Regions from separate parts of the Duganella hordei genome, predicted to be linked through region 2. Evidence: predicted binding sites of a transcription regulator. Region 2 holds the regulator's gene; the other holds the start of a gene.

Region 1 (12,094 bases), on a different contig from region 2:
CTTGTCGCCCAGTTCCGAGACCACGGTGCGCGACGACGCATCCACGTCCGTCGCCCGGAACGACGGCCGGTATTCGATGATGCCGCCGTAGCGCTCCTTCCATACCTTCTTGAACAGCGGTCCCTTGGAGACCACGTCGTCGTTGGCGTCGAGGATCAGCACCTTCGATTTCGGCTTGGCGCGGCTGAAGTAGAAAGCGATCTGCGATGCGCGTTCGTACGGCCCCGGCGGACAACGGTAAGGCGCGGCCGGGATCGTCATCGCATACACGCCGCCGTCCGGCATAGCCTCCAGCTGCGCGCGCAGGGCCACGGTCTGGGCGCCCGCCTTCCACGCATGCAGCACCGCATCCTGCGCACCGGGTTTGAGCATGCCGGGCAGTTGGTCCCACATGAAGTCCACGCCGGGCGACACGATCAGGCGGTCGTAGGACAGTGTGGCGCCGCCGGCCAGCGCCAGCGTACGCTTGGTGGTGTCGATCGACGTCACCGTGTCGCGCAGCACGCGTATGCCCTGCATGCGGTCGTAGGACATGGTCAGGTCGGCGATCTGCTTCGATCCGCCCAGCACGAGGTTCGACAGCGGGCAGGAGATAAAACTGGCGTTGGGCTCGACCAGCGTGACGTCAATGGCGCCTTCGCTCCACATGCGCACGTAGCGCGCGGCGGTGGCGCCGCCGTAGCCACCGCCGACCACTACCACCTGCGGTTTCGCCGTGCCACCGATGGAGGCGCAGCCGGCCAACATGGCGCCGGCACCGATACCGGCGGCCTGTATGAATTGACGTCGTTTCATCGCAACCTCCTTACTTGAGGGCGGCGAAATAGGCCGCCAGCAGTTCGATCTGTTCGTCGGTATAACCCTTGGCGATCTGGGTCATGATGGTCGACTGTCGGGAGCCGGACTTGAATGCGCGCAGCGTGGCCACCAGCGCCTCCTTCGGCTGGCCGGCGATCGGCGGCAGCGTTTCACCTTTGGTGGCGCCGTTGGTGCCGTGGCAGGCTGCGCATGTCGCGGCAAGCCGGGCGCCGGAGGAAACCGACGCGCCATCGGCTCGCGCCACGCTTGCCGCGAACAGCAACGCGGCGATGAGTATGGATTTCGAAAACATCGCTATCTCCTGTTATGGCCGAACTGCCGGCGATTCCATCGGCATACCCTGGTCGCGCACCGCCAGCCAGGCTTCCAGTTGAACCAGTTCCTGCGCCCCCAGCGGCGGTATCTCGGCGCGCACGCCGCTCAGGCAATTGCGCAGCCTTCGCTGCAACGATCCCATCGCCTGCCACTCCAGCCGGTAGATCGGATACGCCGCCGCATGCGCTTGCGGTATCGTGCTGCCGGCCAGTCGCTTGCCCCACTGCTGGTCATGGCATTGCGCGCACGATAAATTCAATTGGCCCACACGCTGGAAGTAAAGCTCCTTGCCGCGCGCTGCGGCCGCCTTGGTTCCCGTATCCTGAGGCGGCGCCACCGGCAGGCCGCGCGACTGCATCGCCACATAAGCCTCCAGTCCAAGCAACTCCTCGCTCTCAAGCCGCAACGCCGGCGCCTGCTGCTTGCGTTCGCGGCAGATGTTGATGCGCTGGCTCAGGTTGACCGCCATCTTGCTGGCGCCGTCGAACGCGGGAAAGCGCGCCGCCACGCCACGCATGCTCGTGCGCGCATCACCATGACAACTGGCGCAGGACTTGCCGCTCTTGCCGGCGGCGGCGTTCCACTGCGCCTCGCCGCCGCTCACCCACAGCATGCCGGGATTGAGTGTATCGTCGCGCTGCATGGCTTGCGTGGATGCGCTCATGAATTCGCTGCCGGAGCGCCGCGCATCGTCGGCAGTGGCCGGGATGCAGAAAATCAGCAGCAGCGCGGCAAGGACTCTCATGCCGCGCTCACCGTCAAGTCCATCTTCTCTGTCTGCGCAAAGCCGTTGTCGCCTTCCCACGTGAACTCCAGCGTGCCGCTTTCCGTCGCGACGGTGAAGAACCCGATATACGGATTGGCGGACACCGCCTGGTGCAGCTCGGCGCCGAATACCTGCTCGCCGTTGTAGCGGCAAACGAACTTGCGGATAATGTCGCGAGGGACCACCTTGCCGTCCGCACCGGGCCGGTAGCCGGTTTCCATGACGTGCGCGATCAAGGCGCGTATCTCGATCACCTCGCCGCGCTTCGCCGTCGCCGGCATATGAATCAGGGCGCGCGCCATCAGGGAGCCTCGCCTTCGATGCAGGCCGCCAGCGTGACGATCACGTCCACCGATTTTGACCAGCAGCTGCCATCGCTCATGCGCGCGACGGCGATCAGCCGCTGCGATGTCGCCAGCCGGATACGCGTCGATACTTCGGCCTTGCCAGCGCGCGGCCCCAATGTGAACACCGCCACGTCGGTCTGCGGATTCTTTTCATTGAAGATGGCGATGGCTGCGACATGGTCGGCCGCAGTCATCGCGCTCTCTACCGCCACGGTGACCGGCACCGCGTTGCCGTTGTCGATCAACTGCGCGATATCGAACCTGACCTTGCCCTCGCGCGGCGCCACACCACCGGTGAAGGCGGCGACGGCGGCGGCCATGTCGGCCGGCGTGGCCGCAACGGGGCGCACCAGCGCCAGCATCGCCAGCCCTGCGCCTGCCGCCAGCACATCGCGACGCTTCATTGCCCGCCCTCCTTCAATGTTTGCAGCCACGCCACCACGTCCTCGATCTGCTGCGCGTCCAGTATGGTCTTGCCCTGGTAACCGGCGGCGACGCGGTTAAGTCCATCGGTCTTGTAATAGGAAGGCATGATCGTCGCCGGATTGAACTGGCTGGCATCGACGATGCGCGCCCTTAGCTGTTCGGCGCTCCAGCGTCCGCCGGCGCCCCGCAGGTCCGGCGCCAGATTCCCTTGAAAACGCTCCTCGGGTATCGGCCCGGTATGGCACAGCAGGCAAAGCCCCACCTGCCGGTTGGCGACGATGGCGCGGCCGCGTGCCGCATCGCCGGGTTGCTCCGTCAGCGGCGCCGCACCGGCCGACGCGCAGCAGAGCAGGATGGCCAGTACGAACAGACCTGTCATCCCGCCCCGCATCGCTAAGCCTTCTTCAGACTGTGGTTCTTCAGCGGCAGGTCGCGCACGCGCTTGCCGGTGGCGGCGAAGATCGCGTTCAGCACCGCCGGCGCAGCCACCGCAATCGTCGGCTCGCCGACACCACCCCAGAACCCGCCCGACGGCATGACGATGGACTCCACCTTCGGCATCTCGTCCAGCTTGAGCACCTGGTAGGTGTCGAAGTTCTGCTGTTCCATCTGGCCGTCCTTCAAGGTGCACTCGCCATACAGCGCGGCGGACAACCCGTAGACAAAGGAACCTTCGATCTGCGCCTCGATCTGCTGCGGATTGACGGCATACCCTGGATCGGTCGCCGCGACGATGCGCAGTATCTTCACCTTGCCGGTCTTGCTGTCCACCGACACCTCGGCGCAGGCGGCCACGTAGCTGCCGAAGCCCATGGTCTGCGCCAGCCCACGGAACACGCCCTTCTTCGGCGGCGTGCCCCAGCCGGCCTTTTCCGCCACGGCGTTCAGTACGGCCAGGTGCTTCGGATGGTCAGCCATCAGCTTGCGACGGAAGGCCAGCGGATCCTGCTTGGTCGCGTGGGCCAGTTCGTCCATGAAGCATTCGAGGTAGATCGTATTCTGGTTCAGGTTCACGCCGCGCCAGAAGCCGGCCGGCACCGGCGGATTGCGCATCGCATGGTCCACCAGCAGGTTCGGGAAGCTGTAGCCTATCGACGCTTCCGGCCCCGGCGCGTTCAGCCCCTGGAACACCACCGGATCCTTGCCGTCCTTGAGCGTCTGCCCCAGCGAGGCGAGGATGGACTGGCCGGCGATGCGCATATGCAGGCCGGTCACGTTGCCCTTGGCATCCAGACCCGCCGTCAGCTTGCACTGCGTGATCGGATGGTATTTACCGTGCAGCATATCCTCTTCGCGGGTCCAGATCAGCTTGACCGGCGTGCCCGGCATCTCCTTGGCGATCTTCACCGCCTGCGTCACCCAGTCGTGCGTGGCGCCACGGCGGCCGAAGCCACCGCCCAGGTGCATCTTGTAGACGTCGCACTTGGCCGGCGGCAGGCCGGCCGCTTCGGCCGTCGCCGCCAGCGCGGCTTCGCCGTTCTGGGTCGGCGTCCAGACTTCGCAACGCTCCGGCGTCCACACCACGGTCGCGTTCATGGTTTCCATGGTCGCGTGGTTCAGCCACGGGAAGGAATACACCGCCTCGATCTTGCGCACCGACGAGGCGATGGCCGCCTTGGCGTCGCCGTTCGAATTGCCGACCACCGCTTCCGGCGCATCCAGCGCGGCCTTCAGCGTGGCCGCGACATCCTTGCTCGACAGCTTGGCGTTCGGGCCCTTGTCCCATTCGATCGGCAGCGCATCCAGCGCGGACTTGGCGCGCCACCAGGTATCGGCCACCACCGCCACCGCGCTGTCGCCGACCTTGAGCACTTTCTTCACGCCCGGACGCTTCTCGATGGCCGAGGCGTCGAAGCTCTTCACCGTGCCGCCGAAGACCGGACAATCCTTGATGGCCGCGTTCAGCATGCCCGGCATCTTCAGGTCCATGCCGTAGATCTGCGCGCCGGTGGTCTTGGCGACCGTGTCCAGCCGCGCCAGGCGCTTGCCTGCCAGCTTCCAGGTCTTGGGATCCTTCAGTACGACATCGGCCGGCGCGGTCAGCTTGGCCGCCGCTTCGGCCACCTTGCCGTAGCTGACGGTGCGGCCGCTCGGGCCGTGCGTGATCACGCTGGCGGCGGCGCTGCATTCGGACGCGGGCACCTGCCACGCATCGGCGGCGGCCTGCACCAGCATGGTACGGGCAACGGCGCCGCCCTTGCGCACATACTCGTGCGACTCGCGGATGCCGCGGCTGCCGCCGGTGGAGAAGCTGCCCCACACGCGCTTGCGCGCCAGGTTCTGGCCCGGCGACGGATATTCGGTGGTGACCTTGCTCCAGTCGGCGTCGAGTTCCTCGGCCACCAGCTGCGCAAGGCCGGTCAGCGTGCCCTGGCCCATTTCCGAGCGGGCGATGCGGATCAGGATGGTGTCGTCCGGTTTGACCACCACCCAGGCGTTGACCTCGGGCGTGGCGGCCGATGCGCCGGGAGCGACGCCGGGCACCATGGTCTGCGCCAGCGCGTCAAACGGAATATGGAAGGCGACCACCAGACCGGCGGCCGCCCCCTTCAGGAATCCACGGCGCGAGGCCGAAACAGTCGCGGCGCTCATGCCTTGCTCCCTTCGATACGCTGGATATTCAGGCCGGCAGTTGCCGGATCGCCGCCGCGCACCGCCACATGGATCGCCTTGCGCACGCGGTTGTAGGTGCCGCATCGGCAGATGTTGGTCATGGCCGCGTCGATGTCGGCGTCGGTACATTTGGGCTTGTCGCGGATCAGGGCGGCGGCCGCCATGATCATGCCGGACTGGCAGAAACCGCACTGCGGCACGTCCAGCGCGGCCCACGCTTTCTGGATCGGATGCGAGCCGTCTTTCGACAGGCCTTCGATGGTGGTGATTTTCTGGTTGGCCGTGACTGCGGCCGCCGGATAGACGCAGCTGCGGGTGGGCTGGCCGTCGATGTGCACGGTGCAGGCGCCGCATTGCGCCATGCCGCAACCGAACTTGGTGCCGGTCAGGCCTAGCTGCTCGCGGATGACCCACAACAGCGGAATATCGTCCTCCGCCTCATATTCTCGTACGACGCCATTGACGTTCAACTTAGCCATGCAGATCTCCTGAATTTCGGTTGCCGGGAATAGACCGCTGGTGATACTACACCCGCTACCAAAACTTTGCATTACGGAGATTGTTTCTGCCTTATTTCGCCAAAATCCCCTGCGCCAGCCAGTGCTGAAGATGGCCGGCCAGCGCCAGCATAGCCTCTTCGCCGGCCGCCTCGCACACCTCGCCGAACGTGGCGCCGACTGCGATAAGGCGCAGCGCATCCGCCTCCAGCGCGGACAGGGAACGAAAATGCGGCTGCTCACCCTGGCGCCATATCAGCCAGTGCATCACGGCGCCGGATTCCGCGGCCTCCGGCGGTTCGTCGCCCGCGCCCAGCGCCTGCCATAGGGCGACGGCGTTCCAGCGCAGATCCAGCAGGTGCACCGACGGAAGCAGCCTGAATTGCAGCGCGCCCCACGCCTCCGGCGCCACCGCGCTCATCTCGGCGGTCCCCAGCGGCAGGGCATCCTCGGCGTCGAAGGCCAGGCTCAAGGCCCACTCAAGGTTCGCCAGTTCGGCGATGAAGGGATATTCCTCCAGCCGCGCCGCCGTGTGTGCGGCAAACTCGCCGCCGAACCAGCGCAGGTTGGGGTGGCGCGAAGGATGCGCGGCGATGTAGCTGTCGGCCAGGTCCGCGAACATGTCGTCGCCGACGAAGGTCCATGTCTTGTCGTACGCCTCGCACAGCGCCTGTTTCAGGCGGCTGCGGTAGGCGCGGTGATAAATGGCCAGCCGGGCGTCGGCCTTCAGGCCGTACTGCTCGCGCACGGCGGCGTGGATGGCGCCGGTCGCCTCGTCGGCCAGGATGTAGTCCTGGAAGTCGCCCTGAAGCCGCTGCAATGCGCTCATGCCGCCTCCGCGAAAGCGCGTGCGCGCCGCAGTTCGGCCGTCAACTCGGCCAGCGGCGGGATATTGTCGTCGCGTTCTATCATCGTCGCGACGGGGCCGAAGCGGCGCAAGGCTTCCGCATACAGCGCCCACACCGGATCGGATACCTCACGGTCGTGCGTGTCGATGATGCAGCCTTCCTGCACGCTGTGACCGGCGAGGTGGATCTGCTGGACGCGATGCCCGGGTAGCGCATCCAGGTAAACCAGCGGATCGAAACCGTGATTGACGCTGCTGACGTAGACGTTGTTCACGTCCAGCAGTATCAGGCTGTCCGATTCCTCGGCCACGGCGGCGACGAAATCCCATTCGTTGAAAGTGTCCGACTCAAAGGACAGATAGCTGGACACGTTCTCCAGCAGCAGCGGGCGCTCCAGGTAATCCTGCACGCGCTTCACGTTGCGCACCACGGTGGCCACGGCTTCCTCGGTGTAAGGCAACGGGAACAGGTCGTGCATATTGGTGCCGTGCGTGCCGGTCCAGCACAGATGGTCGGATACCCACAGCGGCTGCACGCGCTGCATCAGCTTCTTCAACTCGCGCAGATAGTCTTGCGACGGACCTTGCGGCGTACCGATGGACATCGACACGCCATGCATCGCCATCGGATAGTCCCAGCGGATGCGGTCCAGCATGGCCAGCGGCTTGCCGCCGGGGACCATGTAGTTCTCGGACAGGATCTCGAACCAGTCGATGTCATGCCCGCCGGACGGCGCGTCGATGATTTCCTGGTAGTGCGCGGGGCGCAGCCCGAGGCCGAAGCCCGGCGATGACAGTGTAGTGTTCATGGATGATCAGCGGATCAGCGCCGGCCGGGCCGGCGCTATTGAAATTACTTGTCCAGGTCGACGATCTTGCCCTTCTTGGCGAAGCAGGCGCCGGCCTTGGTGGCGAGGAAGCCGTGGCCCTTGCAGGAGTTCTGGCCCTTGCATGCGTTTTCGGCGGTGGCGCAATCGCTCTGGCCCTTGCAGCTGTTGATGCCGGCGCAGTGCACGGTGTCGTCGGCGCTGACGGTCGACGTGGCGGCGATCGCCGATGCCGACATGGCCATGGTTGCGACGGTGGCTGCCATTGCTGCGAAACGGGTGATGTTGTTCATGTGGTTCTCCAAAAAGTAAGTTGGGTTGGTGCTGCATGCCTCTGTCGCCGCCATGTCCGCATTACTTACACACGCCACAAAATATTTTTTCAATTTTGACTTGGATCAAAGTTTTTACTGCGCCGCGTCAATAGACTTGGTCTCGTTACTTAACGACGACAAAAGAGGAAGTGAAATGAGCAAGTCTTTAGCAGCAGCAGTGTTGACCACCCTGAGCCTGGTCGCAGGCAGCGCAGCGATGGCGGAAGAAACCCCGTGGCTGGTGCGCGTGCGCGCAGTGCACCTGGACCCCGCCGACAAATCCGATCCGGTCGGCGGCACCGGCGCCTTCGACCGCCTCAGCGTGAGCAGCAAGACGATTCCGGAATTCGACGTGTCCTACTTCTTCACGCCCAACCTGGCGGCGGAGCTGGTGCTCACCTATCCGCAAAAGCATGACGTGTCGCTGGACGGCGCGAAAATCGGCAGCTTCAAGCACCTGCCACCCACGCTGCTGCTGCAGTATCACTTCGTGCTCGACGCGCCGGTCAAGCCGTACGTCGGCGCGGGCGTGAACTACACCACGATGTCCAAGGTCGATCTCCTCGGCGGCAAGGGCGGCCTGGAACATGACAGCTTCGGCCTCGCGCTGCAGGCGGGCGTTGACTACGCCATCGATAAGAAATGGTCGCTCAACTTCGACGTGAAGAAAGTGCAGATCCGCAGCGACGTCTTCATCAGCGGCGCCAAGGCCAGCCGCGTCAAGGTCGATCCGCTGATGGTCGGCGTCGGCGTCGGCTACCGCTTCTGAGTCAGATAGCCGAGTAGCGTTGGGCCAGTCCTTGCTGGCGCAACGCCTCGGTCAGGAAATCCACGAAGGCCCGCGTTTTGGCGGGCAGCAGTTTCTGGCTCGTGAAGTAGAGCGCGATCGGGCCCATGTCCTCATACCAGTCCGGCAGCACGCGCTGCAAGGCGCCGCTCTCCAGGTGCTGCGCCACGTCCGCCACCACCAGCGGCGCCACGCCCATCCCCAGCAAGGCCGCGCCGCAGATCGCATCGGGATCGTTGATGAACACGCGCGGCTTCAGCTGCGCCGCCATCTCCTCGCCGTGACGGTTGCGCAGCATGCGTACCTTCACGCGGCCGCTGTGCGGCGAGCGCATCGCAATCGCATCGAGCGAAGCCAGGCCGGCCGGCGTGGCGGGCAGTTCGCGCCCCTCCAGATAGGACGGCGACGCCACCAGTATCACATGTGCCGGCGCCAGCTCGCGCGCCACCACGCCCGGCGTCAGCTCGAAGCCACCGCCGATGGCCGCGTCGAAACCGCCGGCGATCAGATCGACGGGGCGGTTGTCGAAACTCAGGTCCGGCGTCACACCCGGATAGCGCGCCATGAAGGCCGGCATCAGCGGCAGTATCTGTTCGCGGCCGAAACGCGGCGCCACGCTCAGTTTCAGCACGCCGGCCGGTTCGCCCGCCTTGGCCGTCACTTCGGCGATGGCGCCCTGGATGCTGTCCAGCCCCGCGCCGACCGACTGCAGGAAGCGCTCGCCGGCCTCGGTCAGTTTCAGGCCGCGCGTGCTGCGCTGGAACAGGCGCACGCCGAGGTTGCGCTCCAGCTGCGCCACGTTGCGGCTGACGGCGGCCGGCGTCAGCCCCAGCCGCCGGGCGGCCGCCGAGAAACTGGCCGATTCCGCGCTGCGGACGAAGGATTCCAGATTGGACAGGGTTTCCATGCGTTACATTTCAACGTTTGATTGAAAGTGATACTAAATACCTGATACTACTGCTATCAGGCCGGCATGGCCATACTGGGTTCATACCAACCCTCACATCAAGGAGCTAATATGAACATCGCCATCATCGGCGCGGGCGCCATCGGCACCGCCATCGCACGCCAACTGTCCCGCGCCGGCATCGCCGCCTCCATCGCCAACAGCCGCGGCCCGGAATCGCTGGCCGCGCTGACCGCGGAACTGGGCCCGCAGATCAAGGCCGTCACCTTCGAGGAAGCCGCCAAGGCCGACGTGATATTCATCGCCGTGCAGTGGAGCCGCATCGCGGACGCCGTGCGCGAGCTGCCGGCCTGGAACGGCCGCATCGTCATCGACGCCAACAACGCCATTGAGGCGCCGTCGTTCAAGGCCGTCGACCTGCGCGGACGCGCCTCCAGCGCCGTGGTGGCGGAACTGCTGCCCGGCGCGCGCGTGGTCAAGGCCTTCAACCATCTGGTCGCGGCGCTGCTGGCCGCGGATCCGCAAGCGGAAGGCGGCCGCCGCGTGCTGTTCTACTCGGGCGACGACGCCGATGCCAAGCACACCGTCGGCCAGCTGATCGAGAAACTCGGCTTTGCCGGCATCGATCTCGGCACGCTCGATGGCGGCGGACGCCTGGCGCAATTCCCCGGCGGTCCGCTGCCGGTGCTGAACCTGGTGCGCTACGCCTAACGTTGCTCCATGGCGACATTCCCAGCATTAAGGTGACATGCGCGGGCAATTTGAGGAACAATCAAGTTCCCTGAGTGCCCGTTTTCGCTTCTTAGTGAAGGATAGCCGCCATGTCATTCGACCACGTCAAAATCGGAACCCGCCTCGGCTTCGGCTTCGCCATCGTGCTGGTGCTGCTGGTGGCCGTGATCGTGCTGGGACTCAGCTCGATGACCCGCATCGGCAGCCGCACGCGCGACATCGTCGACGACAAGAACGTCAAGATGGAGGCCGTTAATCACATGGTCGACAACGTGCGCAACATCACGCTGTCGGTGACCAATATCGTGGTCGTACCGAGCACGCCGGAAGTGAACGCCGAGGTGGAAAAAATCGCCGAGTCGCGCAAGAAGTATGGCGAGGCCAAGAAGATCCTCACCGGGCGCGCCATCGACGACAAGGAAAAAGCCATGCTGGCGACGCTGGACGGCCTGCTGAAGGAAGGCGCCGCAAAGAACAACAAGGTCATCGAACTGCGCAAGGACGGCGAGATCCAGGACGCCACGTCCTATTTGACGCAGACCGCCGCACCCAGCCTGCGCGGCGTGCTGAAGGCGCTGGACGATATCCTGGTCTATGAAACCGCGCAGGCCAGGCAGGCCAGCGACGAAGTCGAGTCGGTGCTGCGCACCGCGCAGATGGTGCAGATCGGCCTCGGCGCGCTGGCACTGGCGCTGGGCGGCGGCGTGGCGTGGTTCATCACGCGCTCGATCACGGTGCCGCTGAACGCGGCGGTGGACCTGGCCGAGACGGTGGCCGGCGGCGACCTGTCGACGCGCATCGACGTGCATGCGACCGACGAAACAGGCCGCCTGCTCGGCGCCCTCAAGTCGATGAACGACAGCCTGCTGAAGGTGGTCGGCCAGGTGAGGCAAGGCACCGACACCATCGCCACCGCATCGAATGAAATCGCCGCCGGCAATATGGATCTGTCGGCGCGCACCGAGGGCCAGGCCAGCTCGCTGGAGGAAACCGCGTCGTCGATGGAGGAGCTGACCAGCACCGTCAAGCAGAACGCCGACAACGCGCGCCAGGCCAACACGCTGGCGCGCAGCGCGTCGGAAGTGGCGACCAAGGGCGGCGCCATCGTGGCCCAGGTGGTCGACACCATGGGCAGCATCAACAGCTCGTCGCGCAAGATCGTCGACATCATCGCGGTCATCGACGGCATCGCCTTCCAGACCAATATCCTGGCGCTGAACGCGGCGGTGGAGGCGGCGCGCGCAGGCGAGCAGGGACGCGGTTTCGCGGTGGTGGCGTCCGAGGTGCGCAACCTGGCGCAGCGTTCGGCGGCGGCGGCCAAGGAGATCAAGGAACTGATCTCGGCCTCGGTGGCCAACGTCGACGACGGCTCGCGGCTGGTCAACGAAGCCGGGCAGACGATGGGCGACATCGTCGACAGCATCCGGCGCGTGACCGACATCATGGGCGAGATCACCTCTGCCAGCAACGAGCAGACCATCGGCATCGAGCAGATCAACATGGCCATCACGCAGATGGATGAAGTGACACAGCAGAACGCGGCGCTGGTGGAACAGGCGGCTGCGGCATCGCAAAGCATGCAGGAGCAGGCGGCGGCGCTGGCGGCGGTGGTGGGCTTCTTCAAAACCGGGGCGGCGCCGGGGACCGCTATAATGTTGCATACTCGATAGCACACACCAACGGAAGCCGGCCCATGCGCAAGATCCTGATTGTCCTGACCTCATTGATGCTGACCGCCTGCGTCGACGATTCGGCGTCGTACTATGCGGACAGCAGCGGCAATCACGCGTTGACCATCCACCGCTCGCAGAAGCATTTCTGGAGCAGCGCCAGTAGCGTCGAGCTGATCATGCAGCGGCTGCCGGACTGCCTGCGCCGCATCCAGCTCGACGAGATG
Region 2 (12,094 bases):
TGGCATCAGGCGCGACACCATGCCCGCCGGCGCTGCCGCCGCTGCGGTGTCGCTGGGCGTGAAGCGCAGCGCGCTGTTGGGTATCAGCAGCACGTCGTCGTGTACCGCCGCGCGGATGACGGCGGTGGCCGTCATGCCGGGACGCAGGCTCAGGTCGGCGTTGTCGACTTCAAGGTAGGCCACGTAGGTGACCACGTTCTCGGTGATGGTCGAGCCGTACGACACCCGGGTGACCACCGCCGGATAGCTGCGGTCCGCATAGGCGCTGACGCTGAAGGTGGCCGGCTGGCCCACGCGCACGGCGCCGACGTCGGCTTCGTCGACATTGACCAGCAGGCGCAGATGGCGCAGGTCCTCGGCCAGCGAAAACAGCGTCACCGCCTGCAGCGAGGCGGCCACCGCGTTGCCGGGATCGACGCTGCGGCTCAGCACCACGCCGTCGATCGGCGAGCGGATCGAGGCGCGCGCCAGGTTGGTGCTGTCGGTCGACAGCGTGGCCTGGGCGCTCTGTACGTTGGCGGCGGCGCTCAGCTCGGCCGCCTGGGCCCGCGCCAGCGTGGCCCGGCCGGTGTCGAGTTCGGCGCGCGAGGGCACCTTGCCTCCGGACAGGCGGGCCACTTCCTCCAGCCGTCCCAGTGCCGCGCGCGCCTCCGCCAGGCTGGCCTGGCTTTGCGCCAGCTCGGCCCTGGCGGCGGCCAGCGCGGCGCGCGAGCGCACGATCTGGTCCTGCAGCTTGGCCGTGTCGAGCTGGACCAGCACCTGGCCGGCGCGCACCTGGTCGTTGACGTCGACCAGCACGCGCCCCACCGTGCCCGACAGCTCGCTGCCGATATTGACCGCGCGGGTCGGCTGCAAGGTGCCGTTGGCGGTGACGCTGAGCGTGACGCTGCCGCGCTTGACCGGCACCGTGACATAGGCGGGAGCCCGTGCCGCCTGGGCATGCTGCCGCCACGCGTACGCCGCCGCGCCGGCCGCCAGCAGCGCCAACGCGGCGCCCCACACGGCGGCGCGCCGCCACCAGGGGCGTGGTGGTGCGTCGATGACGACGGCCGGTGCTGCCATACGTTGATTCATGGTGTGCTTCCCTTCATCGGTGCGGCACCGCCGTCGGGTTGCCAGCCGCCGCCCAGTGCCTTGTACAGGCGCACCTGGTCGGTGCCGACGTTGGCGCTGGCGGTTGCCACGCCGTCCTGCGACGTGTAGAGCGCGCGCTGGGTTTCCAGTACGGTTTGAAAGTCCACCAGGCCGCTGGCGTAGCGCTGCCGCGCCAGCAGCGCGGCGCTGTCGGCCGCCGCGGCGGCCAGCCGCAAATGATCGAGGCGCAGACGGTCGGCCGCCTGCGCGGCCAGCGCATCCTCCACTTCCTGCAACGCGGTCAGCAGCGTCGCCAGATAGCCGGCCTGCGCTTGCGCCAGCGCGCCGCGTTGCAGCCGCAGCTGGGCCGCGCTGGCGCCGCCGTCAAACACATTGCCCGCCACGCTGCCCAGCAAGGTGCGCAGCAGCGCCGCGCCGCTGCCGCCCGCGGCAAGTCCACTCAATCCCAGCGATCCCTCGAGACGCAGCACCGGGTAGCGCGCGGCGTCGGCCTGGGCCACTTTGGCGCGGGCCGCTTCGAGCTGGGCTTCGGCCGCGCGCACGTCGGGACGCTGGCGCAGTGTGGCGGCCGGCAGGCTCAGCGCCAGCTCTGCGCCGCCGGCGGGTATCGCCTGCGGCGGCGCCAGCGCGTCGTCGAGCGCGGCCGGCGCCTGCCCGCACAGCACGGCCAGGCTGTGGGCCAGCAACGCCCGGCTGCTCTCCAGCACCGGCAACTGGGCCGCGGCCTGCTCGGTGGCGGTGATCGCTTGCTGCTGCTCCAGCGAAGTCAGTAGTCCGGCCTGGACCCGCCATGCGGTAATCTGCTGCGTGGCCTGCTGGCTGGCCAGGTTGTCGCGGGCGATGACTTGCCGTGCCTGGATGCCGCGCAGTTCGATATAACTGCGCGCCACCTCGGCGGCGACCGAGACCTGCACGTTGGCCAGCGTGGCCGCGCTGGCCTGCAGCGTGGCCGCACCGGCCGCCAGTGCATGATGGTTGGCGCCAAACAGGTCCGGTTCCCAGCTGGCATCGAAGCCCAGGTTGTAGCTATTGGTGGCGGACGCCCCGTCGAGCTTGCTACGCTGGGCCTGGGCGCTGCCGACCACGGTGGTGGCCAGCGCTGCGGCTGCGGCATCGCGCGTGGCGCGCGCCTGCTGCAGCGAAGCGCGCGCCGACGCGATGCTGGTGTTCGCTTGCAGGGCGCGCGTCACCAACTGCTCGAGCAGCGGATCGTCGAAGCGGCGCCACCAGCCGGCAAGCGCGGCGCCATCGGACGCGGAGGACGTGGCGGTGTGGCCGGAAGACCAGGCCGGCGGCGGCTGGAACGCCGGCGCCGGCGGCGGCAGATCGACCGGGCGCAGCAGGCTGCAGCCGGTCAGACAGGCCAACAACAGCGGCGCCCCCGCCCTTCCGAGCCGGATGGCCGCCGTCGGCGGCGCGACGTTGGTGTGGTACATGACATGCTCTCGTTTGGGCCGAACGGGCTTTTACTATGAGAGCAAGTGAGTGAAAAAACCATGATCCAGATCAAAACGCACCGCAGGCACGGTGTTTCAGTGCCTCGGTCCGACGTCGATGCCAGCGGCCGGCGTCAGTCCAGATCCGCGGCGTCGTGCCGCTCCAGCACCTGGTCTTGGGGGTTGCCGAACGTGCGGTTCACCTTGCGGCCGCGGATGACGGCCGGACGCGCGGCGATCTCGTCGGCCCAACGCCGCACATGCCGGTACTCGTGCACCGACAGGAATTCGGCGGCGCTGTACAACTGCCCCAGCACCATGCCGCCGTACCACGGCCAGACCGCCATGTCGGCGATCGTGTACTCGTCACCGGCGACGTAGCGGTGTTCGGCCAGCTGGCGGTCCAGCACGTCGAGCTGGCGCTTGGTTTCCATCGCATAGCGGTCGATTGGATATTGCAGCTTTTCCGGCGCGTAGGCGTAAAAGTGGCCGAAGCCGCCGCCGACAAACGGCGCCGAACCCATCTGCCAGAACAGCCAGTTCAGGGTTTCGGTGCGCGCCGCCGTTTCCGTGGGCAGGAAGGCGCCGAACTTTTCCGCCAGATACATCAGGATGGAGCCGGACTCGAACACGCGCAGCGGCTGCGCGCCGCTGCGGTCGACCAGCGCGGGGATCTTGGAGTTGGGATTGACCGCCACAAAGCCGCTGGAGAACTGGGCGCCCTCGTTGATGCGGATCAGCCAGGCGTCGTATTCGGCGCCGCCATGGCCGAGCGCCAGCAGCTCTTCCAGCATGATGGTGACCTTCACGCCGTTGGGCGTGCCCAGCGAATACAGTTGCAGCGGATGCTTGCCGACCGGCAGTTCCTGTTCGTGGGTGGCGCCGGCGACCGGGCGGTTGATGTTGCCGAACGTGCCGCCCGACGATGCCGGCGCGACCCAGATCGCCGGCGGTACATACTTCGATGGATCCGTCATGCATCTCTCCTCACAGTGAGCGTGCAAGCTGCTGCTTGCGCGCGAAAAACCATTCTATCCGAAGCCGGCCCTTTTTGATTTGCATCAATCAAATTGCACGGGCGAGTCTCTACGATGGCTGCATTGAACAAGTGAATGGAGATCGACATGAGTCCCGACAGCAGCGCCCACGTCATAGACGAGCTCAACAGTAGTCTGCTGCTGCGGCGCCGCGAACTGGCGCAGCAGTTGCGCCAGCGCCTGCACCAGGCCGACGAGCAACAGCAGATGGCGCTGTTTAATAGCTACGCGATCGATGCCGACCAGGCCGAAGCGTGCCAGCTCAGCGACACCGACATCGCGCTGCTCAATCACGAATTGATGGAATTGCGCGCCGTCGACGAGGCGCTGGAACGCGTGCGCGCGGGCAGCTACGGCACCTGCGTGCAGTGCGGCGCGGCCATCGCGGCGGCCCGTTTGCGGGCCGAGCCCAGCGCCCAGACGTGCGTGGATTGCCAGACGGCGGTCGAACGGTCGGGACGCGCGCCGGGCTGAGCCGGCGGCAGGCTCACTGCCTCAGGCCACCGCCGGCGTGCGGCCGAGCGCCTTGGCGGCCACCTTGGTGCCGTCCTGGTCGGCGCCGGTCGCCAGCGCCTCGAGGCTGGCGCGGTCGACAATGGTCAGGTCGCGCTTGTCGACCCGTATCCAGCCGTTGCTGCGAAAGCGCGACAGCAGCCGGCTGATGCTTTCGATGGTCAGGCCCAGGTAGTCGCCGATGTCCTCGCGCGACATGCGCAGCTGGTAGCTGTTGGGGGAGTAGCCGCGCGCCGCATAGCGCGTCGACAGATTCAGCAGGAACAAGGCGAAGCGCTGCTCGGCCCGCATATTGGCGAGAAACATCATCGCGTTTTGCTCGCGCATGATTTCCTGGCTCATGATGCGGTGGAAGTGCTGCAGCAGCTGCGGCACGTCGGCGAACAATTCCTGCAGCCGGGCGAACGGGATCTCGCACACTTCGCTGTCTTCCAGCGCCACCACGCCGCAACCGTGCTGGCCGGTGCCGATGGCGTCCATGCCCAGCAGCTCGCCGGCCATCTGGAAGCCGGTAATCTGCTGCTCGCCGCGGTGGTTGACGCGCGAGGTCTTGAAATGGCCGAAACGCACGGCATACAGGTTGTTGAACGGCTGTTCCATGCGGCACAGGTTTTCGTCGCGTTCGACGCGGCGGCGGCGGCCGATGATCTTGTCGAGGCGGCTGACCTCGGCGTCGTTCAGCCCCACCGGCAGGCACAGGTTCTTCAAGCCGCACATCGCGCATTTGTTCTGGCTGCTGCTCACGGCACCGCCATTGTGTGTTGCCAGTTGGAGGTTGGTCGTCATGTTCGCTGCTCCCTGTTGTGTTTTTCGCAGCATCTGAGCGTTGGCTGCGGTATGGAGACAGTATCGGCGATCGGCGGCCGCGCGGTTATCGGGCTTCGCTGCCGTGTCGCGTAGGGGAGTCCGGACAGAAATCTGTAGGGCTTCCCCTACAACCTTTGCAATATGAAACTAGATGATGCCGTGCTCCAACGCATACCGGGTCAGCTCGGCATTGCTGTCGAGGCCCATTTTCTCCAGGATGCGGGCGCGGTAGGTGGTCACCGTGTTGGGGCTCAGGTGCAGCGTCTCGCCGATGCGCACCAGCGATTCGCCGGCCGCGATCAGCTTGAACACCTCCAGCTCGCGGTTCGACAGCGCCTCGAGCTTGCCCACCTCGCCGCCGCCGATCAGGCTGGCCAGCTTTTCCAGCAGGGCCGGGCTCACGTGCTTGCCCCCGGATGCGGCCTTGCGCACCGCCGCCACCAGCGCCGTGGTTGGCGCATCCTTGGTCAGGTAGCCGGCCGCGCCCAGCTTGAGCGCGCGCACGGCGTAGATATCTTCGGCGTAGGTGCTCAGCATCAGCACCGCCAGCTTGGGCCGCTCGGCGCGCAACTGCTTGAGCAGCTCCAGCCCGTTCTTGCCGGGCATGGTGATGTCGAGCAGCGCCACGTCGAATTCCTGCGCCTGCGCCAGCTGCAGCGCCTCGTTGGCGTTGCAGGCTTCGCCGTCGACGCGGATGTCGTCGACCGTGCTCAGCATCAAGCGCACGCCGTTGCGGGCGATCGCGTGGTCGTCGACCAGCAGCACGCGGATGGGATTATTGCTCATGGTGTGCGTCCAATGGCAGGCGCAGCAGCAGGGTCGTGCCCTGCCCCGGCCTGCCGGTGATTTTCAATTCGCCGTCGAAATGACGGCTGCGTTCGTGCATGCCGAGGATGCCCCAGGACTCGCGATTGAGCAAGCGCTCGGCCGCGATACCCTTGCCGTCGTCGTCGATGCGCAGCTGCAGCACGCCGTCGGCGTAGTCTACCCGCAGCTGCACCGCGCTGGCCTCGGCGTGCCGCACCACATTGGTCAGCGCTTCCTGCGCGATGCGGAACAGCATCGTGCTGCGCTCGGCGCCCAGCTCCAGCGCCGACGCGGCCGGGCTGATGGCGCAGGCGCAGTGCAGGCCGGAGCGGCGTTCGATCTGCTCCGCATACCATTCCAGCGCGGCCCACACGCCCAGCTGGTCGAGCACGCTGGGCCGCAGGTCGGTGATGACCCGGCGCACCGTCTCGATCGCGTCCTGGGCCAGTCCGGCCGCCTCGGCCAGCAAGGGCTCGGGCGCCGCACCGGCCGCCGCGCCGCGGTCCATGCTGACCGAGATATAGGCCTTGATGCCGGTCAGCAGGCCGCCCAGCTCGTCATGGATTTCCTGGGCGATGCGCTTGCGCTCGTGTTCCTTGATTCTTTCCTGGTGCGCCGCCAGGTCGCGCTGCGCCTGCTGCGACGCCAGCAAGGCCTGTTCAGTCAGCTTATTCTGGGTGATGTCGATCATGATGCCCTGCATGAACAGCGGCCGTCCCTCGTCGTCGCGCACCAGCTCGGCCTGGTCGCGGAACCACAGCGCCTGGCCGTCGCGTGCCGACAGCCGGTATTCCAGCCGCAGCGGGCTGCCGTCGCGGCGGCAATCGTCCAGCGCGCGCAGCGTGGACGCGCGCTGCGCCGGATCCATCTGCCGCCCGTGCAGCCCGGGGTCGGCCAGCCACTCGGCGGGGGTGAAGCCAAGCATGCCGATCTGCGGACTGATGTAGCGCAGCGCGCCGCCCTCGCCCAGCTCGGCGATGTAGGTGATGGCCTGCATCTGCTCGACCAGCGTGCGGAACTGCGCCTCGGCCTGGCGCTTGTCGTTGAGCAGGCGCTGCTCGCGCAGCATGCGGTGGATCGCCCCCGGCAGGAATTCCAGGTAGCGGCCGTCGACGTCCTTGACCAGGTAGTCGCGCGCGCCGCGCCGCATCGCCTCGGCCGCCACGGCGGCGCTGTCGGCCCCGGTCAGCATCATCACCGGGATGGCCTGGCCGGCGCCGTCGGCGTTCAGGTGGGCCAGGAATTCGAGGCCGGTCAGGTCCGGCAGATGGTAGTCGAGCAGGATGCAGTCGGGCCGCTGCTCGCGCGCCAGCTCGAGCCCGCGCTCGCCGCTGTCGGCCTCCAGCAGCGCAAAGCCGCCGGTGGCATCGGCAGCGAAGGCGCGCCGGCACGCCATGCGGTCGACCACGTCATCCTCGACGATCAGCACCCGCAATACCGCTGGGGCGCCGGCGCCGTTGTCGGCAAGGTCGGCGTTCACGGCATCTCGCTGATGGTCCAGTACAGGTCGATCGAGCGCATCATCTCGACGAAGCGGCGGTAGTCGACCGGCTTGGCCATGTAGCCGGCCACGCCCAGGTCGAAGCTGCGCACCTTGTCCTGCTGCTCCTCGGAGGTGGTCAGCACCACCACCGGGATGCGCCGCAGCGACGGGTCGAGCTTGATCTGCTGCAGGAACTCGATGCCGTTCATGATCGGCATGTTCAAGTCCAGCAGGATGATGCAGGGCCGTTCCTGCGCCGGGTCGCGCAGATACTCCAGGCCAGCCTCGCCGTTTTCCATGCTGATCACGGCGTTGCCGACGTGGATTTCCTTCAATGCCCGCTTGATCGTCATGATGTCGACGTGGTCGTCTTCGACCAGCAGGATGGGTTTGTTACTCACTTTCATGGGCTTGTCCTGTTCTGGGTTGCGACGGAGAGGACTTGGGCAGCGTGAACCAGAACGTGCTGCCCTGCCCGGTCTGCGATTCAAGCCAGATCCGTCCCTGATACATTTCTACGATTTTCTTGGCCAGCGCCAGCCCCACGCCGGTGCTCTCGACCCGGTCGCGCGAGGCCAGCGTCTGGAACAGCTGGAAGATGCGCTCGAAATGGCGCTGCTCGATGCCGGGGCCGTTGTCGCGCACGCTGAAGCGCCAGTGGCTGCCGTCGTCGGCGCAATCGATGTCGATCCGCCCGTCCGGCTTGTCCATGTATTTGATGGCGTTGGAAATCAGGTTGTGGAACACCTGCTGGATGCGGGTCGGCTCGATCAGCACGGTCGGCAGGCCCGGCGCGACCGTGATGCGGAACCGCGGCGGCGGCGCCAGCAGGTCCACCACGTCGGCCAGCAGCCGGTTCAGGTCGACCGGCGTATGCGCTTCCTTGACCCGGCCCACGCGCGAATACTGCAGGATGCCGTCGATCAGGCTGCCCATGCGGTGCACCCGGTTGATCAGCAGCCGCATGTGTTCCTTGCCTTCGTCGTTGAACTGCTCGGCGTAGTCGGTGGCCAGCCAGTCGGCCAGCGAGCCGATGCCGCGCAGCGGCGCCTTCAGGTCGTGCGACACCACGTAGGCGAAGTTGGTCAGTTCCTCGTTGGCGCTGCTGATCTCCTGCATCAGGCGGCGGTTGTGCTCCTCCGCCAGCTTGCGCTCGGAAATGTCGCGCACCATGCCGGTGAACATGCGCCGCGCGCCCAGCTGCATCTCGACCACCGACAGCTCCATCGGGAACACGCTGCCATCCTTGCGCAAGCCCTCGACTTCGCGGCCCTTGCCGATGATGCGCTGTTCGCCCGTCTCGCGGTAGTGCGCCAGGTAGCCGTCGTGCAGCGCGCGGTGCGGCTGCGGCATCAGCATCGACACGTTGCGGCCGGCCGCCTCGGCCTCGCTGTAGCCGAACAGGCGCTGCGCGGCCGGGTTCAGGCGCTCCATCACGCCCTGCTCGTCGATGGTGATGATGGCGTCGACGGCGGTCTCGAAGATGGCGCGCATGCGCGCCTCGCTTTCCTGCAGCGCCTGCTCGGCCTTCTTGCGTTCGGTGACGTCGTGGATGGTGGCCAGCACCAGCGGCAGCGCATGCGAGGTGTGCAGCGGCGACAGGCTGACCTCGACGGCGAACTCGTGGCCGTCGCGGTGCTGCCCGAACAGCTCGGCGCCGGCGCCCATCGCGCGCGAGCGCGGCTGCTGGAAAAAGTCGCCGCGCTGGCCCACGTGGGCGTGGTGGAAGCGGGCCGGTATCAACGCCTCGACCGTCATGCCGCTCAACTCGTTGGGGCCGTAGCCGAACATCCGCTCCAGCGCGGGATTGCCCAGCACGATGCCGCCGGCATGGTCGACAATCAGCATGGCGTCGGTGGCCGACGCCAGCAGCCACTCCAGGCTCTGGCCTTCGATAAGGAGATTTTTCAACGGACTATCCTGAACAGTTGCGCCGGTCCGGCGTTCATGCCCAAGATGATACGATCGAACCGCGCCGAATGCCAAAAAATATTTCGAAAGCAACTGTTGCGCGGTGGCTTGCATGCGCATAGCGACCGGCCTTGTATTCCCGGCGATTTTGATCTGGATCAATTGATGCTACAGACGTGGCCTGCGCGCGCCCGTACATTGTAGCCATGAATCCCCCACCCTCAGCCGAGCTGGACCAGCTCGCCGACCGTCTGCACCGGCTGCGCGCCGCATTGGACGGACAGCTGCGCCGGCATCTGGCGCAGGCGCCGGCGTGGCTGGCGGCGGCGCTGCTGGAGCACCGGGCCATGCTGGACGATTCCGGCGTGGCCCGCCAGTTGCGCGGTTGCGACATGGTGCTGCTGGCCGAGGAGCTGACCGCCTTGCGCCGCATCGAGGGCGCCTGCGCGCGCCTGGCCGCCGGCACCTACGGCCGCTGTGTCAGCTGCGGTGGCCCCGTCGCGCCGGAGCGCCTGCGGGTGCAGCCGGCCGCGCTGACCTGCCTGGCCTGCCAGGAGGATTTCGAACGGCATCCGCACCGGCGCCTGCCCCTGCCACAGCCACCCATGACAAGAAGGAAGCAGACCATGTCCTATAAAACCATCCTCGTGCAGGCCGACAAATCCCAGCCCGCCGCGCGCGCCATCGAGATGGCGGCCCAGCTGGCGGTCGCGTTCGAAGCCCATCTGGTCGGCGTCGCCAGCAGCGGCATCAACCGGTTCATCCAGCAGTCCAGCCTGTTCCCCCCGGGCGCGCCGGGCATGCCGATCGAGGTCGGCGACCTCGGTTTCCTGCGCGAGCGTGCCGGCCTGGCGCTGGGCGACTTCGCGGCCGCCGCCGGCCGGCTCGGCGTGCAATCGCACGAGAAGCGCTGCGTCGACGACGAGCTCGATGTGGGCTTGGCGTTGCACGCCCGCTATGCCGACCTGGTGGTGGTTGGCCAGGCCGATCCGGACCACGCGGGCGCCACCCCGGCGCCGGGACTGGCCCAGCAAGTGATGCTGCACGCGCCCAGGCCGGTGCTGGTCACGCCCCACTCCGGCCGCATGGCACGCATCGGCCACAAGGTCATGGTGGCCTGGGACGGCAGCCTCGAGGCCACGCGCGCCGTCACCGCCGCCATACCGCTGCTGCAGCGGGCGGCCAAGGTCACGCTGGCCATCTTCAATCCCTACGCCCCTCATCAGGCGCACGGCGAGCAGCCGGGCGCCGACCTGGCGCTGTACCTGGCCCGGCACGGCATCACCGTCGAGGTCGAGCGGCGGGACACCCCTTTCGACGTCGGCAACGAGCTGCTGACCTTGGCCTCGGACATCGACGCCGACCTGATGGTCATGGGCGGCTACGGCCATACCCGTTTCCGCGAGGTGGCGCTGGGCGGCGTCACCCGGACCATCCTCGGCGCGATGACCTTGCCGGTGCTGATGGCGCACTGACGCGGACGCGCACATGGACATCGGCGCGGATTTGATCGGGCTGGGCGCGGCCCTCGGCAGCGGCATGTTGATCGGCATCGAACGCGAGCGGCGCAAGGGCGCCACGCCCACCCACGCGCTGGCCGGGGTGCGCAGCTTTGCGCTGGTGGCGCTGGCGGGCGCGCTGGCGCAGACCATCTCCAGCGCGCTGGTGCAGGCGACAGCGCTGCTGGTGGTGGCGCTGGCCCTGATCAGCTATTCCCGCGGCAACGTGCAGGAAGCGGGCATGGTCACCGAGCTGGCGCTGTTCCTCAGTTTTCTGCTGGGCGTGAACGCGATCGCCCATCCGGCCGTGTCGGCCGGCCTCGCGGTGCTGGTGGCGTCGATGCTGGATTTGCGCGCGCCGTTGCACCATTTCGTCCGCGTCACGCTCAAGAGCGGCGAACTGCGCGACGGCCTGATGCTGGCCGGCGCCGCGCTGGTGGTGTGGCCGCTGCTGCCGGACGCCGCCAACGGCTGGCTGCTGGGCGCCAATCCGCGCCGCATGTGGGGCCTGGTGGTGTTGATGATGAGCTTGCAGGCCGGCGCGCATATCGCGCTGCGCATGGCCGGTCCGCGCATGGGCCTGGCGTTGACGGGGCTGGCGTCGGGCTTCGTCTCCAGCGTGGCCGCCACCGCCGACATGGGCCAGCGCTGCCGCCGCGATCCGGCCCTGCTGGCGGCCTGCGCGGCGGCGGCGCTGCTGTCGAACGTGGCCACCTACATCCTGCTATTGGTGGTCGCGCTGACCATCGCGCCGGCCCAGCTGCTGACGCTGGCGCCCACGCTGGGCTGCGCCATGACGGCAACCCTGCTGGTGTCGGCCGCGACCTTGCGGACGGTGCCGGACACCTTGCAACGCCCGGCGCGCGGCGGCCGCGTGTTCAGCATCCGGCAGGCGCTGCTGTTCGCGCTGATCTTGAGCGGCGCCACGGCCCTGCTGGCCTATGCCAATACCTATCTGGGCGCGCCGGCCGCCATGCTGGGCGCCCTGCTGGTCGGCCTGGTCGATGTGCACGCGGCGGCCAGTTCCATCCTGTCGCTGGCCGACAGCGGCGTGCTGACGCCGGGCGCGACCCGGCATATCCTGCTGTTTGCGCTGGCGGCCAACACTTCCAGCAAGCTGGTGGCCGCGGCGGCCGGCGGGCGGCCCTTCCTGCGGCGCGTGGGCGGCGGGCTGGTGCTGATACTGCTGGCGGCCAGCCTGCCTTCGCTGCTGGCCTACAGCTGGCGCTGAGGCGCCGTCGTCAGCGGAACACCAGCACCGGCACCTGGCTGTGGGTCAGCACCTTTTGTGTTTCGCTGCCCAGCAGCATGCCCTTGATGCCGCGCCGGCCGTGCGAGGCCATGCAGATCAGATCGCACCCCTGCTGTTCGGCGGTGCGGATGATGACCTCGTACGGCTGGTCGTCCGTGACCGTGATGGTCTTGCACTGAACGCCCAGCTCGCGGGCGGCCTGCTCGATTTCCTCCAGATATTTGCGGGCCTGCGCTTCGCTGTCCTGCTTGTAC

What was found. Region 2 encodes FNR, which switches genes on or off when oxygen is low (the NO sensors DNR and NnrR bind a similar motif). Its sites were predicted from a motif close to TTGATNNNNATCAA; they were not measured.
Region 1: a site for FNR is predicted at 7,846-7,859, ahead of ABWW33_RS30355 (OmpW/AlkL family protein). Genes of this name have one in related genera too.

The regions. Positions count from the first base shown of each region.
Region 1 is NZ_BPWI01000024.1:35,208-47,301, forward strand. Features, by position in the region: gene ABWW33_RS30300 (FCSD flavin-binding domain-containing protein) at 1-795, opposite strand, end outside; gene ABWW33_RS30305 (c-type cytochrome) at 806-1,111, opposite strand; gene soxA (sulfur oxidation c-type cytochrome SoxA) at 1,124-1,879, opposite strand; gene soxZ (thiosulfate oxidation carrier complex protein SoxZ) at 1,876-2,202, opposite strand; gene ABWW33_RS30320 (SoxY-related AACIE arm protein) at 2,202-2,651, opposite strand; gene soxX (sulfur oxidation c-type cytochrome SoxX) at 2,648-3,052, opposite strand; gene ABWW33_RS30330 (xanthine dehydrogenase family protein molybdopterin-binding subunit) at 3,067-5,265, opposite strand; gene ABWW33_RS30335 ((2Fe-2S)-binding protein) at 5,262-5,765, opposite strand; gene ABWW33_RS30340 (HvfC/BufC N-terminal domain-containing protein) at 5,857-6,612, opposite strand; gene bufB (MNIO family bufferin maturase) at 6,609-7,439, opposite strand; gene bufA2 (BufA2 family periplasmic bufferin-type metallophore) at 7,484-7,750, opposite strand; gene ABWW33_RS30355 (OmpW/AlkL family protein) at 7,926-8,540, shown strand; gene ABWW33_RS30360 (LysR family transcriptional regulator) at 8,542-9,465, opposite strand; gene ABWW33_RS30365 (NADPH-dependent F420 reductase) at 9,577-10,176, shown strand; gene ABWW33_RS30370 (methyl-accepting chemotaxis protein) at 10,287-11,867, shown strand; gene ABWW33_RS30375 (hypothetical protein) at 11,891-12,094, shown strand, end outside.
Region 2 is NZ_BPWI01000001.1:835,381-847,474, reverse strand. Features, by position in the region: gene ABWW33_RS03575 (efflux RND transporter periplasmic adaptor subunit) at 1-1,074, opposite strand, end outside; gene ABWW33_RS03570 (efflux transporter outer membrane subunit) at 1,071-2,531, opposite strand; gene yghU (glutathione-dependent disulfide-bond oxidoreductase) at 2,666-3,508, opposite strand; gene ABWW33_RS03560 (TraR/DksA family transcriptional regulator) at 3,656-4,042, shown strand; gene fnr (fumarate/nitrate reduction transcriptional regulator Fnr) at 4,064-4,867, opposite strand; gene ABWW33_RS03550 (response regulator) at 5,036-5,674, opposite strand; gene ABWW33_RS03545 (response regulator) at 5,664-7,175, opposite strand; gene ABWW33_RS03540 (response regulator) at 7,172-7,585, opposite strand; gene ABWW33_RS03535 (sensor histidine kinase) at 7,572-9,089, opposite strand; gene ABWW33_RS03530 (universal stress protein) at 9,296-10,564, shown strand; gene ABWW33_RS03525 (MgtC/SapB family protein) at 10,578-11,819, shown strand; gene ABWW33_RS03520 (universal stress protein) at 11,830-12,094, opposite strand, start outside.